3 regions of the Gracilibacillus sp. Marseille-QA3620 genome follow, and region 3 is predicted to be linked to each of the others. Evidence: riboswitches for the same ligand, from Rfam matches in the RefSeq annotation. Region 3 holds a riboswitch; each other region holds the start of a gene.
The links. Region 3 has a riboswitch for cobalamin ahead of ACY8DX_RS17905 (ABC transporter substrate-binding protein). Riboswitches for the same ligand answer to the same signal wherever they lie in the genome.
Positions count from the first base shown of each region.

Region 1: another riboswitch for cobalamin. It lies ahead of ACY8DX_RS19340 (ribonucleoside-diphosphate reductase subunit alpha); the one in region 3 lies ahead of ACY8DX_RS17905 (ABC transporter substrate-binding protein).
Region 2: another riboswitch for cobalamin. It lies ahead of ACY8DX_RS11510 (anaerobic ribonucleoside triphosphate reductase); the one in region 3 lies ahead of ACY8DX_RS17905 (ABC transporter substrate-binding protein).

Region 1 covers NZ_CM143102.1:3,836,612-3,842,963, reverse strand. Annotated here, with positions in the region: gene metE (5-methyltetrahydropteroyltriglutamate--homocysteine S-methyltransferase) at 1-1,442, shown strand, start outside; cobalamin riboswitch at 1,595-1,796, shown strand; gene ACY8DX_RS19340 (ribonucleoside-diphosphate reductase subunit alpha) at 2,034-4,226, shown strand; gene ACY8DX_RS19335 (ribonucleotide-diphosphate reductase subunit beta) at 4,241-5,284, shown strand; gene ACY8DX_RS19330 (flavodoxin domain-containing protein) at 5,284-5,724, shown strand; gene ACY8DX_RS19325 (hypothetical protein) at 5,892-6,188, shown strand.
Region 2 covers NZ_CM143102.1:2,273,114-2,279,465, forward strand. Annotated here, with positions in the region: gene ACY8DX_RS11500 (YpzG family protein) at 257-409, shown strand; gene nrdG (anaerobic ribonucleoside-triphosphate reductase activating protein) at 463-918, opposite strand; gene ACY8DX_RS11510 (anaerobic ribonucleoside triphosphate reductase) at 918-2,804, opposite strand; cobalamin riboswitch at 2,933-3,113, opposite strand; gene ACY8DX_RS11515 (DEAD/DEAH box helicase) at 3,205-5,463, opposite strand; gene ACY8DX_RS11520 (PadR family transcriptional regulator) at 5,691-6,014, shown strand; gene ACY8DX_RS11525 (HAAS domain-containing protein) at 6,020-6,352, shown strand, end outside.
Region 3 covers NZ_CM143102.1:3,544,923-3,551,274, reverse strand. Annotated here, with positions in the region: gene ACY8DX_RS17930 (iron ABC transporter ATP-binding protein) at 1-478, shown strand, start outside; gene ACY8DX_RS17925 (siderophore ABC transporter substrate-binding protein) at 629-1,663, shown strand; gene ACY8DX_RS17920 (antibiotic biosynthesis monooxygenase family protein) at 1,733-2,065, shown strand; gene ACY8DX_RS17915 (polysaccharide deacetylase family protein) at 2,124-2,810, opposite strand; gene ACY8DX_RS17910 (DUF6509 family protein) at 2,964-3,287, shown strand; cobalamin riboswitch at 3,308-3,508, shown strand; gene ACY8DX_RS17905 (ABC transporter substrate-binding protein) at 3,785-4,744, shown strand; gene ACY8DX_RS17900 (TetR/AcrR family transcriptional regulator) at 4,899-5,513, shown strand; gene ACY8DX_RS17895 (acyl-CoA dehydrogenase family protein) at 5,534-6,352, shown strand, end outside.

The sequences.
Region 1 (6,352 bases), 290 kb from region 3:
AAAATATGACCTCCATGAAGCAATTTGGGTTCCCCGCTGAAAAGGTGCTTGCCATCGGTATTGTGGATGGGCGCAATATATGGAAGGCTGATTTGGTGGAGAAGGCCGAATTGATCCAGTCCATCCTTGGAGTATTCAAAGCTGCGGAAGTATGGGTCCAGCCTTCCTGCAGTTTGCAGCATGTACCGGTATCCGCTTCGACGGAGCAGAAAATGGACGGGAATATTAAAGGGCTGCTCGCATTTGCTGATGAGAAAATCAAGGAAATTGATCAGCTTGTTACGTACTTTGAGAAGCCAGGGATAGTTCTTGGCGGAAATAGGAGAGCGGTGCAGCCGGCTGTCACAGGGGTGACTCTTGAATCAGAGGACTTTAAACGATCTTCACCCTATCCTGTTCGCCGAGATATTCAAGCGCAGAAGCTTAACCTGCCGATTTTCCCGACGACAACCATTGGCAGCTTCCCGCAGTCAAAGGAAGTGAAGGAAACGCGTAAGGCTTGGCGAGATAAGATTATTTCCGATGAATCCTATGAAGCGTTTATTGCACGTGAGACCGAGCGGTGGATTCGCATACAAGAGGATTTAGAACTTGATGTGCTTGTGCACGGAGAGTTTGAACGGACAGATATGATTGAATATTTCGGAGAGAAGCTTGATGGCTTTGCCTTGAGTGAAAAGGCATGGGTGGTCTCTTATGGGTCTCGCTGCGTGAAGCCGCCTATCATTTATGGAGACGTGAAGTGGCTTGAGCCGATGACCTTGAAGGAGACGGCTGCTGCGCAAGCGATGACCGAGAAGCCGGTGAAGGGAATGCTGACTGGTCCTGTGACTATCTTAAACTGGTCCTTTGTCCGAGATGATATCCCGCGCAAGGATGTTGCTAATCAGCTTGCCCTTGCCCTTCGTAAGGAAATCGACTGCCTTGAGCAAGCCGGAATTACTATTATTCAGGTGGACGAACCGGCTTTAAGAGAAGGACTGCCCCTTCGAAGGGCGGATTGGCAGGAATACCTGACATGGGCAATCCCATCCTTCCGCCTTGCAACATCAGGTGTCCAAGATGAAACGCAAATCCATACACATATGTGCTACTGTGATTTCCATGATTTTGTGAAGCCGATTGAAGCGCTCGATGTTGATGTAATCTCCATTGAGACATCAAGAAGCCATGGCGAATTCATTCAATCTTTACAGCATACGCCCTATGAAAAGGGAATCGGATTAGGGGTGTATGATATTCATAGCCCGCGTATTCCATCTACAGAGGAAATGCTTGAAATTATGCAGGATAGCCTCGAGGTGCTTGAACTAAGTCAATTCTGGGTTAATCCTGATTGCGGGCTGAAGACAAGGAGGGAGGAGGAAACGGTTGCCTCGCTCCGCCATATGGTCAGTGCTGCCAAGCAATTGAGAAGCTTTATTAAGATGAGACAATATTAACCGATAATAAGGACGCTCCCTGTACTTTTTCGTGTACAGTGGGTGTCTTTTTTCTTGGGTAGGAAAAATTAATTCCTTGTAATAGGGACCGATATTCGATATGATAGAAACACCATATATGGTCGATTATTTAACGATGAAATCAATATATAGTATTAGCTAGGGAATAAGATGCGTATAGACGCTTAATAGGGAAATCGATGAGAGTTCGATACTGCCCCCGCAACTGTAAGTGCTGACGAACTAAACATAGTCCACTGTATCGGGTTGTCTCCTTTTGGAGGTGATGATACGGGAAGGGTTTGGTGAGGGTGACGCACAAGTCAGGAGACCTGTCTTATTTTTTGAATTTCAATTTTCTCCGGGGAGTGAGGAAGGAAATGATGGCATTTGAGGGCTCATATTCGATATATGTGCTGTTCCTTGTTATCTTTTCACCCGCTCTACTCATAGAGCGGGTTATTTTTTTGCCTTCGGAGATAATTTCATAGATAAAGGGAGATGGATGCATTGATTATGGAACGGTTAAGGAAGACGGAAAGATTGATTGAAGAGACCGCCCAGGAGTATAAGCTGAATATCGATGAGCTGATGGAGATGATGGCCCGCGGCAAGGAGTCTGAGGCAATTGAGACAGCTCTTCATTATGCGCTCAATAAGATTGCGATGGATGCACCTGACTGGACGTTCCTCGCAGCCCGGCTTTATTTGCAAAAGCTGTATGCGGAGGCAGCGGAGAACCGCGGGTATAAGGAGGACCTTAAATACGGCTCCTTCTCTGAGTTGGTTCAGACGCTTGTCGAGAAGGGCATTTATTCAGCGGAGCTTACTCAGGCCTATTCGAGAAGTGAATTGGACGAGGCAGCAGCGGAAATCATGCCTGAAAGGGATTATATCTTCAACTACATAGGCTTGTTCTTGCTTGCGGACCGTTATTTAGCAAGAGATCATGAGCGCCGTCTCTATGAATTGCCGCAGGAGCGTTTCTTGGTGATTGCCCTGCAATTGATGAAAAATGAAAAGCCTGACGTTCGAATGAGCCTTGTCAAAGAAGCTTATTGGGCACTCAGTCATTTGTACATGACCGTTGCGACACCAACGCTTGCGAATGCCGGCAAGAGCTTTGGCCAGCTGTCCTCCTGCTTCATTGACACAGTTGAGGATTCTTTAGACGGCATTTATTTGAACAACTGGGATACAGCCCGTCTGTCAAAGGATGGCGGCGGTGTCGGCATCTATTACGGCAAGCTTCGGGCGCTAGGCTCTGATATTAAGAAATTCAAGGGCAACTCCTCCGGGGTCGTGCCATGGATTCGCCTAATCAATGATACGGCGGTCAGTGTCGACCAGCTCGGGCAAAGGCAGGGCGCAATTGCTGTTTACTTGGATGTATTCCATAAAGACATCATGAATGGGTTCCTTGATTTGAAAACGAATAATGGGGATGAGCGCCGCAAAGCTCATGACATATTCACAGGGGTATGTATTCCCGATTTATTCATGGAGCAGCTTGAAAAGGTGGACGAGAACGGGCGCAGCATCGGGGAATGGCACACATTCTGCCCGCATGAGGTAAAGAGCATCATGGGCTGGAAGGACGAGAACGGCAATCTGCTTGGCCTTGAGGACTTCTATGATGAGAACGATGAGAAATACTTTACGGAGAAGTATATGGAAGCCGTTAATCATCCGCTCCTTCCGCGCAGAACGTATCGTGCAATGGATATTATGGCACGCGTGATGATCTCCCAGCTGGAGACAGGCACACCGTATATTTTCTACCGTGATGAAGTTAATCGCCAGAATCCGAACAAGCATGTGAACGGGAAAGGCCGTACATCTATTTATTGCAGCAATCTATGTACAGAAATTGCGCAAAATATGTCGGCAACAATGATTGTGAAGGAATATGAGGATGAGGAAGGGAATTTGGTCATCGTCCGTAAGCCTGGTGATTTCGTTGTTTGTAATCTATCCTCTATCAACCTGGCAAAGGCGGTTCCAGCCAATGTACTGGAGCGCTTGATTCGTATTCAGGTCCGGATGCTGGATAATGTCATTGACTTGAATACTATCAGTGTCGGACAGGCAGAGAAAACGAATAAGAAGTACCGGGCGATAGGGCTTGGTACATTCGGGTGGCATCATCTATTAGCCTTAGAGGGCATTTATTGGGAATCAGAGGAGGCTGTCGACTTTGCTGACCGTCTGTATGAGGATATTGCGTATTACACCATTCAATCCTCTATGGAACTAGCGGAGGAGAAGGGAGCATACAGTAGGTTCAGCGGTTCGGAATGGGAGACCGGCCGTTATTTCGAACGAAAAGGATATGCGACACAGCGCTGGAGTGAGCTTCAGGCAGACATCCGAGATAAAGGAATGCGCAATGGCTGGCTCATGGCGGTAGCTCCAAACTCCTCAACAGCCAAAATCGGCGGGTCAACAGATGGAATCGACCCAATCTATGCGGTTGAGTATGCAGAGGAGAAGAAGAACTTTAAATTCAAGGTGACAGCTCCTGATATTAATCACCGAACCTATGAGTATTACAAGAAGAGCAGACATCAATTAAGCCAGGTGTGGAGCATCAGGCAGAATGCCGCTCGCGGGCGTCATATCGACCAGGGCATCAGCTTTAACCTGTATGTGAAGCATGATATTAAGGCGAAGGAGCTATTGAACCTCCATCTGGAGGCTTGGAAGAACGGCTTGAAAACCACTTATTATGTAAGAAGCACGTCACAGGCAGAAATAGAAGAATGTGAATCCTGCCATAGCTAAAAGGAGAGAGACTGATGGTGAACGAAACGCTGAATAAAATTAAACTATTAAACCCGGAATATCCGAATAAATCAACTGGCATCATTAATGGAAAAACATCCGGTCTATTGAACTGGAATGATATTGCCTATCCGCAAATGTATGACCTGTATCAAACCCTGCTCTCTAACTTCTGGAAGGCACAGGAGATTAATATGCAGGATGATATTAAGCAATGGGATTCCTTGAGTGAGACGGAGAAGGATGTGTTTCTCCGTATTAATACCCAGTTGGCTTCCCTTGACAGCTTGCAGACACCGACGATGAGTCAGGTCATGGACTATGTCACAGACTCGAGCTTCAAGGCTATCTTCGCGGTCATTTCCCAGCAGGAGGCGGTTCATAATGAATCGTACTCCTATATCCTCAGCTCGCTTGTGCCGCTGCAGGAGCAAAACAAACGCTTCAATGAAGCGAAAGATGACCCAATTGTACAAAAGCGTAATAAGCTGATTTTGGATGCGTATGAGCAGTTCCGCAATGAGCCGACACCGCTGCATCTGTTTAAGCTTGCGGTCAACTCAATTAATCTGGAGGGAGTTTATTTCTACGCTGGTTTTGCTTTCTTCTATCATCTAGCACGCCACCAAAGAATGCTGAAGACGAGTACGATGATCAGCTATATCCAGCGTGATGAAATGCAGCATGCTTATTTCATCTCCCAATTCATCCGTATTTTGCTGACGGAAAATCCGGAGTTGAATACAGATGAGAATATTGAATATATTTACCGCACGATTGGAGAGGCGGTTGAGCTTGAGAAGGAGTGGTCCCGTTTCATTCTGAAGGATATTGAGGGCATTGACCTGGATGAGTTCGAGAACTATGTGGAGTACTTGGCTAACAAGCGCTTCCGCCAGCTGGGACTTAAAAATCTTTATCCGGAACGCAATAACCCAATGCCATGGATTCATGTATTCAGCGATGAGATGATTAATGAAACGAAGTCTGATTTCTTTGAGCAGAAATCACGTACCTATACGAAGGTTACTCAGTCAAATGGATTTGATGAGCTCTAATGAAGGCTGCTATTATCTATACGTCGAAAACAGGGAACACAGAGGAGCTTGCACTTGAATTGCGGACTCACTTTTCTCGGCGCATTCATACAGATTTGTTTACGATTAATCGTTTTCCACTAAGCCAGCTGCATGAATATGAGGCGATTATCATTGGCACCTATACGTGGGGAGACGGAGAGATTCCCCTTGAGATGATGTCGTTATATCAATGGATAGAGCGGGAGGAGGCCAGCCATCTGACGACAGGTGTGTTCGGAACAGGCGACAGCTTCTATCCGAACTTCTGCGGAGCGGTCGATGAATTCAGGGACATGCTTTATGTCCACACCAATCTTGCCGCAACACTCAAGGTGGAACTTTCCCCGCAGGAGGGCGATTGGGAAAAGTGTGAGAAGTTCGCTGATATTCTAATGAATCGAATCAAACAGCCAGTATAATCTAAACAAAGAGGCATCTCGACGAGGAGATGCCTCTTTGTTTAGAAAAGAAGAATATAGGTGGATAATCTGAAAAAATCATAATTTATTTAGGATATTGCTTATGGATATTATCAAGATATAATTGTTATTGAATAGCAATATGGAATAATGGATGGAAGTGAATTATGGATAACTATAAGAAAGTTGATGTAAATCCCGAACATTTAAAATATGTAGAAAGATTACAAAGGTTGATTTGTGAAAGATTGGGAACAGAACCGCTAAGTGAATATGAGAAACCTGAAACCATGGTTGAACAAGCTTTATTTGTTTATATTGATATTATGGAGAAATATTATCGACTTGATGAGGCGGAATGGGATGAATTCGCTAAACAATGTGCTGGAGTGACTGACGCACCTAGAGATTTTAAGGATTTTAAAGAAATAGCAAGCGAAGTTCATGAATTATTAATAAAATAGATTAGAGAAAATCAATCCTTTTAAGGCAATGTACTTAGTGTGCTCTCAGACTGCAGACAACATCCGTTTTCGGATTTGCCTGCTTTTTTTTGCCCAATCGCATGATATGCATGTTAAGGTTTTTTTTTCTATGACTATTTTCTTTATGGACAAAAAATAATTTG
Region 2 (6,352 bases), 1.3 Mb from region 3:
CTGTTCAAAATAATATCTTTGTAACAACAATAAAATAATTGTAACATTTTTCCTTCGTTTTATCATAAGGCAATCTCTCTATTAATTAAAGCACTTTATTCCCTATTCTCACCATAAAAATCCCTCTTTTTCCCAAAACAGTACCTTTGTATGATTCCCATGCATGAACAATGACATATAGAGACATACTAAAAAAGGCTGCTCCCTCATACGGGGTGTGAGCCAAGAACGTATCCAACTGACGAGGTGATTAGACTTGAGTTACAGAAACGAATTAGATTCGCACTCTTCCCTTTTTCACCATAACTGGACAAGAAGGAAGCGCTCAAAGTCACAGGTCAACGGACATACGATGATGTCTCAGACCAATATCATTTTGAGAAGTAACGCAAAGGCTCACCGCTGGTAAAGGATGCTTTCAAAACGAAAAAGACACCCAAAACGGGTGTCTTTTTCGCTTCATCAGACAGACTGCAAATGAATGATTCGCTGATTAGAGCTTCCTCTAAACAGCAGCTTCGGATCCCTTTTCTCCAGTTCAAACCTGCCGTCAACCAATACGTCACAATATTTAAGAACATTCTGGCAGGCAGGATTGGGATGGGTGAGGAGTTCGTCATGTGTATAGCCGCTGTATATCCAAATGTTCTTGCCCGACTCCTTCAGCCTCATGACCAGATATTGAAGTTCATCGGCCTGCATAAAAGGCTCTCCCCCTGAGAATGTAACATCTGTCAGAGGATTGGACATAACCTCCTCATAGATATCATCAATGGTCATGTCTCGACCATTCTCCCGATTCCAGCTTGAGGGATTATGACATCCCTTACAGAAATGAAGGCAGCCCGCAAAAAACACAACTGTTCTCAAGCCTTCCCCATCCACAATGCTGTCATGGATGATATTCATCACCTTCATCATCCGTGCTTCACTCTGTTTCTTTCTTCTGCACGTTTAGCCGGGTTCCATTTACTCATATCCCCTACCAAGTAACCGGTGATTCTTCTAATCCGTTCAATATCCTCTTCGTTCTCATTGCCGCAATGAGGGCAAGTATCCTGAATATACCCTTTATAATTGCATTTTAAGCAACGGTCAACTGGATGGTTAATAGAACCATAACCGATTTTGTAATGAGCCATCGCACGAATAATTTGGTCGAGTGCCTTCAAATTATTCTTAGGGTCCCCGTCAATTTCCACATAGGTGATATGTCCGCCATTACAGTAAGCATGGAATGGCGCTTCCTTACGGATCTTATCGAGTGACTTGATTGGAAAATGGACTGGAATATGGAATGAATTTGTGTAATATTCACGGTCTGTAATATCTTTTATACTGCCGAATTCAAGACGGTCTTTCTTCACGAATTTTCCGCTAAGTCCCTCTGCTGGCGTTGCAATTAAGGAATAATTCAAATCATAGGTCTCTGCTGCCTTATCCGCCTTCTCCCTCATGAAGCGGATAATATCAAGGGCAAGCTCGTAGGATTCTTCACTTTCACCATGATGGAAACCAGTCAAGGCTTTCACACATTCTGCAAGCCCGATGAATCCGAACGCGAGTGAACCTTGTTTCAGGATTTCCTTAAGCTGATCATCCTCGTTTAATTCTTCTGCTCCTTTCCAAACTCCTTGTGTATACAGGAATGGGAAGTGACGCACTTGTTTCGCAGCTTGGTATAGATAACGCTCATAAAGCTGAACTATGGCAAGATCGCACATGTCATCTAGTCGACGATAGAAATCCTCTAGCGTATTGGACAGGAGCGCCAGCTTAACTAAGTTAATGGATGTGAAGGAAAGATTGCCACGCCCAATACTGTTCTCAACACCATGTCTATTGCCCATCACCCTTGTACGGCATCCCATATAGGCTACCTCTGATTCATGTGTGCCATCATAATATTGCTTATTAAACGGGCTGTCAATGAAGCTGAAATTCGGGAATAAACGTTCAGCAGTCGTTTCCAGGGCCAATAAGTAAAGGTCATAGTTAGGGTCATTCTCATTGAAGTTAACCCCTTCCTTCACTTTAAAGATTTGAATTGGGAAGATTGGTGTTTCCCCATTGCCAAGCCCGGCTTTTGTTGCCAGCAAAAGATTTTTAATAAGCATCCGCCCTTCTTTCGTTGTATCTGTTCCATAGTTCACAGACACAAACGGCACCTGTCCGCCCCCGCGTGAATGCATGGAATTGCAATTATGTACGAAGGCTTCACAAGCTTGATATACGGTATTCTCCGTTTCCTCCCAAGCGATTTGCTCTATCGTTTCTTTGCTCCAATCACTTGGATAGGCTTCTAAGCGCTTTACATGCTTCTCATAGGTTTTACGGACAAATGGAGCAAGATCAGCATCAAACATCGGGAATGACTGACCGCCATGCTGCATATTTTGGTTTGCTTGCAATATGATAGAGGCCAGCGCCATTGCACTTGATATATCCTTAGGCGGACGCATGCTTCCATGACCGGTGTCAAATCCCTTCGTAAGCATTTGTCCAAGAGGAATTTGACAGCAGGTTGTTGTCCCCGTCGGCATAAAATCCAAATCATGCGGATAAAGCAAATTAGCTTCAATTGCCTTTTTTACTTCCTCAGATAATAGGTTTTCTCTCGCAAAAAAGCGTGCAGACTCACTGGCGAATTTCCCCATCTGCCCCATTGGAGTAGACGCATTCATATTTGCATTCTCATTGACTAATTCAGGATTCGTCAAATGAACAATTTCATTAAATGAGCTCAATAATTCCTCAACAGACTGAGTTTCCGCCAACGTTTTTTCTATACACACCTTACTCATATCAATACGCCTCCCAAATAAAAAATCCCATCACCTCTATCTTCAGGCAATGGGATTGGATTTGCATAAAAATGAATATACTCTTCATTTGCTGCTACTATCCACCTTCATTGCTCCCGATAAAGGCAAAACGATTGCTCGATAAGGCAGGTCTCCTGACTCATGCTTCCCTTTACTCTAAGCCCTTCCCATGAAGTCTCTTCACAGTGGATTACTTATTTCATCAGCATTCACAGTTGCGGGTACAGTTCCGGATTTTAACCGAATTCCCTATTAAGCCATAAATGGCGCCTTAACTGCACTTAATCAATATCTTGTATTTGTGTTTTTATTCACAAACTATATCTTGTATATAAGATTATATAACTATCTAAAGAAAATAGCAAAGGACATATTTTTCCTAACCACGTGGTAATTGTTGCAGGATATAGTTGATGGTTTCCTCCGAGTCGAGTCTGACCGCTACATAAGGCGGATCAACATTTCTATTCGCTTCAATCGGGATGCCCAGCCATAAGAAACGGCGATCAATACAGATCATGCTGAATGGAGGTCCCTCCTGTATATGAAGATCCGGGTCTAAATAAGGATGCTCCTCTTTTGAATAGAGAGCTAATTTCGCACGAGCTGGTCTTGTGGTCAGTGCTTGTGCAAGCTCCTTCGATAAAATACAGCGATTAGGAAGCGATAGAATAATTTGACTCTGAGCCTCTTTTACATCATTCAGCACATCATCTAGTTTGCGGGCATACATCCATTTAAGCTTTGGATGAGGATGCTTGATCCATTTTCCAATTTGGTCCATCCCGACCGTCTTATTGTGCTGAAGCTGGAAATCAATGAATTGATGCAAGGTTTTATATCTCGGAATCGTATTCTTCAAGAAATTCACATCACTGACATGAATAAGCTTGCCTTTTGTCCTTGTGATTGCCACATTCAATAGACGCTCACTCTCTTTACCCGTTAAGAGCATACCAGCTCTTCTCTCTGGATACGAGTCGACCGTATCAAAGATCATCAGTTCCCTCTCGCTCCCCTGGAAACGATGCACAGTTGCGGCCATAAACGCACCTGCCCCATACTGCTCCGGATAAAAGTCTTGAAGAAGCTTCTCCATCAAGATGGCTTGAGCCCTGTATGGTGTCACATACCCGATTGATTTGCTTCCGCCCTGGTAGGCTTCATGAAGCAGCTGCAGAGAAAGCAGGGCATGCATGATATTCATCCTTGACCCTGAGGTGCCCCCGCTAAAACAATGCTCACCAGTAAAGCTCGCATCTAACAGAATGGAAGCCGCTTGTTCGAACGGCGCCCGGGCCACAATCTCTTCCCGGCTCTTCTGCACGCTTGGATGATCTCCGACAAGGGAATTATATAAATATTGATTCGTAAAAGCAGATATATCCGGATGCATCCTTCTTTGTTCCTTCAAGAGGAATAGATGTGGATGCAATACGCCGCCGCTCGCAATATCAGCGACACCAGCACGGTGGAATATATCCTCCCGCAGCCATGTATCAACAAGCTGCCCCCTTGATGCTGCAATCGGCGGCAGCTGTTTGAAATCTCCGCAAACAATCGCTCTTTTTGCCATACTTACGGCAAAGGCAATCTGCGGGATAAACGCCATGCTCGCCTCATCTACAATGACAAGGTCATATTCCTGCTCAAATATGACAGGATCATTGGCCGCCTTTGCAAGCGTTGTTCCGATAATGGAAGCCTCCTTGACGAGCTTCATCTCCTGCTTACGAATTCTGTCAAGAATACGCCCAAGCTTCTGTTCAAGCTCTAGAAGCTGTTGTGAGTCCCTGACACTGAACGATTGGGAGAGATCCTTCTTCAAGAGACGCTTCTCCTCGGTAATCCGATCTTTATCAGACAGCAAACCTGCATCCTGGTCAGCAAGCAATTGTGACGGCAGAATGTCTCCATGCATCAATAACCCGTCACCTGCCTGGTTTCCGTAGCGCAATAGATCGCCAGTACGAAACTTATCCGCCTTCTTAATGAAGGCAGCCATCTCCCCAAGCAGTACATCTACTGCTTGGTTACTGTGCGAAAGCACCAATACTCTCTTATCCTTAAAATATTTATTTGCAGCTGTTCTTGCCAGCGTATATGTCTTCCCTGTTCCCGGCGGTCCCCAGACAAAGGTTACCGGATTGTATTTCGAACGCTGAAACAGCTCCTGCACAGCCGTTTTGCTATCAGTGCGCGTCCTCTTATCCGGAAAATCGGGATTCATCAGCCTCTTGACTCGGCTGCGCTTCCGTTTACTCTTCTTAATATCATCTAACCGTTCAATCAATTGCTCTAAAAGCTCCCATGGATCATGGGAAATAAAGGCCTCATCAATTAGATCCCCAATGGATTGATCCAAAGAAACTAATAGAGTATTTCCCTCAGCCGACAGCACACGAGCATCGTATTTGCTCCCATCCCGCTCGAGCCGGGCAACTGTGCCAATGGGAATCTTCAGTGGTGACATCGTCTCAAAATAATACGTATATGTGTCGCCTGATTGAATCTGATTCCCATTCATAAGTACATATTTATGGCTGCCATATTTTTTTAAATGGCCTATCTCCTGTGACAGGGCTTCCTGCCATTGGGTAATATATTCTTTCGTTGAAATAGAAGTTGAAGTAATCACTAGTCCTATCCTCTTATCCGCATCAATTTTGTTCTCAATTCGATTACTATACCATACAAATATATGTTCTGGGAACAAGGCAAAATTGGGCAGTTCAATCGTTAAAAATAAGTAAAAAAATACCTTGCTTTACAAGATATACAATCCTATACTTATCTTATACCTTGTAATACAAGATAAATAATCCTGCTACCTGTTTAAAAGGATTAGAATCGGAGTGATAACAAATGTCCCAGACGCAAATGATGAAAGGGATATTGGATGGCTGCCTCCTTGCCATGATAAAGGAGAAGGAATGCTATGGTTATGAGATTGCAGAGCAATTAAGCCGCTACGGCTTTGACAGCATTAGTGAAGGAACCATTTACCCCCTCTTGCTGAGAATGCAAAGGGAAGGATTGATCACTTCGGTACGCAAGGAGTCAATTGCTGGACCGAAGCGGAAATATTATTCCTTAACGAGCGTGGGTGAAATAGCGTTAGAGGAGTTTCTATCAAGATGGGCACAGCTGGAAAAAAGCGTGAATGCTATTATCAGAAAGGATAGGTAATCAATATGGAAGAAAAGCTCTCCATGAAAAGCACTAAATTTCTCGAGGATTTAAAAATCTATCTGTTTTCAAGCGGAAAAAAGAATGAAGAGATTGATGACATCATCCGTGACCTAGCTGATCATTTATATGAAGCCGAATCAAACGGCAAATCCATTGAACAAATTATTGGTTCATCACCTAAGGAGTATATGCAGAGCCTTTCGGCGGAAATGAAAACGGATTATAAGGATTGGATGAAATTCATACCATTGGTTATTATCGGAGGAATGTCCTACCTCGTATTTAAAGACCTGATAAATGGCCCATTAAGCTATGGACTTCTGACAATCATCGGC
Region 3 (6,352 bases):
ATCCTTCGGCCGCTACCCATATTCAAAGGGGCGACTGACAAAAGAGGATGAAAGATTAGTTGACCAAGCATTGGAGTATATGAATTTAGTAGACATGCAAGATAAATTCCTTGATGAATTATCCGGCGGTCAAAAACAGCGGGCCTTTATTTCCATGGTCATTGCACAGGATACAGAATATATCCTGCTTGATGAACCTTTAAATAACCTTGATATGAAGCACTCTGTCCAGATTATGAAAATCCTTCGCAAGCTGGTTGATGAACTTGGAAAGACCGTTGTCATCGTCTTGCATGACATTAACTTTGCTTCTGTCTACTCTGATCGTATTGTTGCATTGAAGGATGGCCGTCTGATCAAGGATGGCCCTGCACATGAAATCATTAATCCAGATGCTTTGCGGGATGTCTATGATATGCATATCCCAGTGCAGGAGCAAAACGGTTGCCGCATTTGTGTCTACTTTAATTCGCATTAAGGCTTTCCCTCTTTTATCATCTAAACGAAAAAATCTAGAAATGCTGGTAAAAAGAGTTGACAGATTTTGAAAGTTCAGTTTAGAATGATAAATGTAAATGAAAATGATAATCATTTTCAATTAAAGATTCTGTTTAGGGGGAAATACAGGATGAAGAAGTGGAAGTTTTTAGCAGCTCTTGCAACACTAACATTAATGTTGTCTGCATGTAACACAAGTGAAGAGTCAACAGGAGGAGATTCCTCTGAGAAAGCTTCACAAACAGAAGGAAATGAGTCTAACTCAGCATTCCCGATGACTGTGCCTTCATTATCAGATTCACGTGAAGATGAAGAAAGCGGAAAAACGACGACATTTGAAGATGTCACTTTAGATAAAATGCCTGAGCGTATTGTAGCGCTTGACTATGGTTTCTTAGATACACTTGATGCTTTAGGGGTTGAAGGAATCGTAGGGGTTGCTGCCGGCGGTGGTAAAGGAAATATGCCGGATCACTTGAAAGAAAAGTATGTAAATGATGATGTAGCTGATGTTGGTACATTGAAACAAATCGAATTTGAAGCAGTAGCAGCAGCAGAGCCGGATGTTATTTTCATCTCAGGCCGTCAAACACCGTACTATGAAGAGCTTAAAGAAATTACGCCAAATGTTGTTTTCATTGGCTCTGACAATGAGAATTACATAGAGGCTGTATACGAAACAGTTGATCTAGCAGCTAAAATCTTTGATAAGAAAGATAAAGCAGAGGAATTAAAAGCAAATCTGCAAGAAAAAGTGGATGCTGTGAAAGAAAAAGCAGCAGGCTATGAAAATGCACTAGTGGCTATGTACAATGACAAGAAAATCTCCGGATTCGACAACGGTAAAGATTCTCGCTTCGCTTATGTTTATAATGACTTTGGATTTAAGCCGGCAACAACTGAAATCGATGCTTCATCACATGGTTCCGATTTCTCTTATGAATCTGTCCTTTCCGTTGACCCAGAGGTGTTGCTCATCATTGACCGTACAGCTTCTGATGTAGAGACAATCAAAAAAGATATTGAAAATGATATCATCAAAAAAACACGTGCTTATAAAGAAGGAAAAATCGTCTATCTTGACGGTGTTAACTGGTACTTCTCAAGCAATGGTGTAACAACAGAAGCAGATAAACTTGATGAAATCTTAAATGAGCTTAAATAATTTCATTAATATGGAGCATGTCTCAAAGGGACATGCTCTTTTTAACTAAATGGGACAGGAGTGAGAATCATGTTTGTACAAATCCGTAAGTGGACAGTGACAGAAGGAAATGCAGACAAGATACTTGAGCGCTTTAAGAAAAAGCCTGGACAAGGACCATCCTTAGTGGAACAGCGTGAAGGATTCATCGGGCGTGAGCTGTTAGTGAAGAAAGCAGCACGCGGGGAAGAGGAAGTGGTTATGCTGGTTCGATGGGAATCAGAGGAAGCATGGAAGGCCTGGGAGAAGAGCCCTGAGCATATCGCAGGCCATAAGGCGAAAATCAAGGAGCATGGCGGAAAGCCGCCAAAGCCTGATTATGTTATCAATATGGAGCACGGAAAATACCTGGTCGTTGAATAAGACGAGTGAACAAAAAGCCCATCCCTAATAAAATGTGAGATGGGCTTTTTGTTCGTCTTTAAAACTCAAGAGGAGGTGTTGTCTCATCCATCACCTTAAATGTGTAGCCTTTATGCTTCAAACGGCGGATAATTTCAGGCAGTCCATCTACAACGGTTGTATTCCCATTGAAATCATGGAGCAGGATATATAAATTTTCTTGTCCATTGATTGAATTCATAATCCCAGCTGTAATTTTCTTTTCGGGAACCGGAGGGTTAATCGCATCATTTGCATCACAATTCCAATCAAAAAATACATAACCGCGTTTCTTGCCTTCCTCCTTAAGGATTGGCATCAAATTAGTACCGGCATATTGCCGGTTGATGTAATTATTTGAACCGCCGGGAAAGCGTAATATATTTGGAGAGGAACCGACTTCTTTCTTCAAGAATTCCTCCAGCCGTTCAATATCCGCATAGAAAGATGCCTTTGACCGGTAAATAGATGAATACTTGTGCGAATAGGAATGAAGTCCAAGAGCATGACCACGTTTCACCATTTCCTTGTATAAATAATGGTGTGATTTTTCTTTCGTACCGGTAACGAAGAAAGTTGCCTTCACATCATGGAGATCAAGGATATCCATGATTGGTTCAGTGATATTGGATGGGCCGTCATCAAAGCTTAAATAGGCTGTTTTGGCAAGAGCTTCATTTGGAAGCAGAAGAAGAGCTAATAAGGAAAGTACAATTAATTTTCGCATTTTGTTCTCCTAAGTCATCAGGGTTTCTCGAATAGTTTAGGGAAAATGCATGAAGAATATGCAGAAATGATTAATGCATAGAAACAAAAAGTGGTTAAAATGTCGAACAAATATGTATAATATGAAATAGTTATGGATGAAAGGTTTGATTGAATGTTAAAGATTGAAGGCTATACAGTGGAAAGATTGGACGATCCATTTGGAATTTTAACCGGCGAACGGTATGAATTCTTTCTTGAGCTCGATGTTCCGGAGGATGATGAATTATATAGCGAGAACGGTGTTATGCTGCGCGTTATTTTCTTAAAGGATGAAGAGAAGGAACGAATCAGCAAATATGAATTCATTGAAAATGAAACGAAAAATGTGCTCGACTTTGAATTAGAAGAAGACGAAGAGACAGCTGTCCTTACTTTTTGCCGAGAGCATTATGATGCAGAAGAGGATGATTCGGCTATTGAGAATTTATCCAATTGAGGATATGATTAGAGATACAACCATATAATCCGTAATAGAGTGCCTTGATGAAAACAAGGATAATAGGGAAACCGGTGCAAGTCCGGTGCAGCCCCCGCTACTGTAAACGCATATAAACTGATTCACTCATGCCACTGGTTCATTATTGAATACGGGAAGGCGGAATCAGGTTAAACAAGATAAGCGTAAGCCAGGAAACCTGCTCTATGTACTTGAATTCTATTTTTCGGTGGGAAGAATAGGGCGACTGATTCTATGCTTCTATTACTGGAATGCCGCCTTAGCTTCGTATTGAAGCTAAGGCTTTTTATGTGGCTGAAGATTTGATTCCGCATTAACAGACAGAAAGGGCTCCACGGCTAAAAGCGCAAAGGAAAATCGAGGAGCATAAGAACCATTGTCCGTAAATGCCGGATTGCTTAAACTAACTGTCATTGAGGTTTAGAAATCCTCGATGATGGAAGTTTCACTTTAGAGGAGGGGAATTATTCGTGTTAATGAAGAAGAGATTTGCCGGTATATTGGCCTTCTTGATGGCCTTATCCATTGTTCTTACTGCTTGCGGCGGTACATCAGAGAATGAAAACGAGAGCAAGAACTCCAGTGAAAGTACAGAAAGCGCATTTCCAGTAACGGTGAAGGATGGAACAGGAGAAGAGATTACGATCAAAGATAAGCCTGAGCGTATTGTCTCCTTGCTTCCGAGCAATACTGAAACAGCGTATGCATTAGGGCTTGAGGATGAAATTGTCGGGGTATCTGATTATGATAATTATCCTGAGTCTGTTTCTGAGAAAACAAAGCTAGGCGGCATTGAGGTGAATGTGGAGAAATTATTGGAGCTTAATCCTGATCTTGCTTTATTTTCAGCCTCTCAAGGGACAAATGATAAAGATATCATACAACAGCTTCAATCAGCTGGGATAGATGTCGTTGTTGTCCCAGATGCAAATTCTATTGAAGGTGCCTATGAGACAATGGAGCTGATTGCAAAGGCAACTGGTAAAGAGGCGGAAGGCGAAGAAATCATCGCTGAAATGAAAGAAGAGATAGCAGCCATTAAAGAGAAAGCGGCTGAGGTGAAGGAAACGAAGAAGGTATGGATTGAAGTATCGGCCTCACCGGATTTATATACAACGGGAAGCGGCACATTTATGAACGAAATGCTCGAGATCATTGGGGCAGAAAATATTGCAGCCGACCAAGAAGGCTGGGTAACGATGAGTGAGGAAACGGTCATTGAAAGGGATCCTGATGTTATCATCACTACATATGGTTATTATATCGATAATCCACAAGAGCAGGTTTACGCTAGAAGCGGCTGGTCTGAAGTAAATGCTGTGAAGAAGAAGGAAGTTTATGATGTGAACAGCGATACGGTCACGAGACCAGGTCCTCGCTTAATTGATGGATTAAAGGAGATTGCGAAGGCAGTCTACCCGGATGTGTATAAATAAGATAAAAGAGTTGGAAGGCTTTCATTAAGAAAGCTGTCCAGCTCTTTTTTTGTCGAAAACTATTATTTAAATTTTCTGTTAATTTTATTGAAAAGTCCCAATTACTGGGTTAAGATAGTACCAATACGTACTCGTACTCTCATAACAGAATGGAATGATCAAGATGCTGCTAATGAAGGAACTTCCGAAAGAAGCGAAGGATAAGATGCTGTATTCTGCCTTAAAGCTCTTTGCTTTAAAGGGTTTTAAGAATACCTCTGTTCTCGAGATTGTTGAAGCTGCCCATGTATCCAAAACGACCTTCTATCAGCAATTTTCGAGCAAGGAAGCATTAGTTGTGGCTCTTTGCCAGGATTTAATTGATGAAATCGCCTTGGAAATCAAAAAGGCAGCTGTGCAAGAGCCGAGAGTTGGCTATAAAGCGTATGCCGGTATTTATCGCTATTTGCAAATCTGCTTTACCAATCCTGCTGTGGCTCATTTTATCCTGCTTGAATCAGTTGGTATTTCTGAGGAGGTGGAGGTAGTCAGGCGTGAAGCGATGCAAAGCTTTGCTGACCTGATTTTTGTCTTTGCCTATCAAGAGTTTTCAGAACAGGTGAGAGAGGAAGAAATCCGCATTATCTCGCAGGCAATGGTAGGCGCCATTAATGAGGTGGTGATTCGCCATGTGAAGGAGACAACTAGTGACCTTCATATAGAGGAAATGGCCAGATTGTTGAACAGGCTTGTCATAGGCGCGTTCGTCAATCTATCGAACGATCACTAATATGTGAGGAGGGATTTGGCTTGGTTTCATTCAAACCGAGTGAGGAGGAAGCCGCATTTATTCAAGTGGCGCGAGATTTTGCCCTGAAAATGATTCGGCCGGCCGCAAGAGAAATGGAAAAGAATCGTAAGGTCAGTGAGGAAATCATCAAGAAGCTGCAAGAAATTGGCCTGGATACCCTTGAATTGCCGGAAAGCTTTGGTGGATTAGAGCTTCCTGTCCTCTCGCAGGTACAGATTTTGGAGGCATTAGCTTATGGGGATTTAGACATCGTACAGGGACTTCCAGGAGCAGGGGAGTCAGGGGCCTTTATAAGAGAAGCGGAGAAACATCCTGCTTTTGCTGCCTATAAGAAAGCTTGTCAGGCTGGGAATGTACCAACAATCGCCTTTTGCCATCCGAACCAGCCAAAGCTGTCCATCAGCCGTCATGAAGAGGGCTATCTGATTGATGGCGAGACTGTTCCGCTTAGAAATGGGAAGTATGCGGACTATGTGCTGATCCACGGGAAAGCACAGGATGGAGAAGAGGTCATTCTCTTGCTTGAGAACAGCCTCGATCATTCATTCAAGGCTTTAGAGGGTGATTATCGATTAGGTCTATTAAGCGCTGGGTTTGCCAGCCTGTCATTCAAAAAAGTAACCGTTTCCAAGGAGTCGGTCATTGCTAGAGGGGTAGAAGCGAGAAAGCTTGCTCAGTCTGCTATGAGGCGAATTCGGGTCATGGAGGCAGCGAAGGAGGTAGGGGTTATCTCTGCTGCGCTTGATTATACGGTGGAATACACCGCAAGCCGGAAGGCATTCGGCTCAGAAATCGCTAAGTTTCAAGGGGTATCCTTT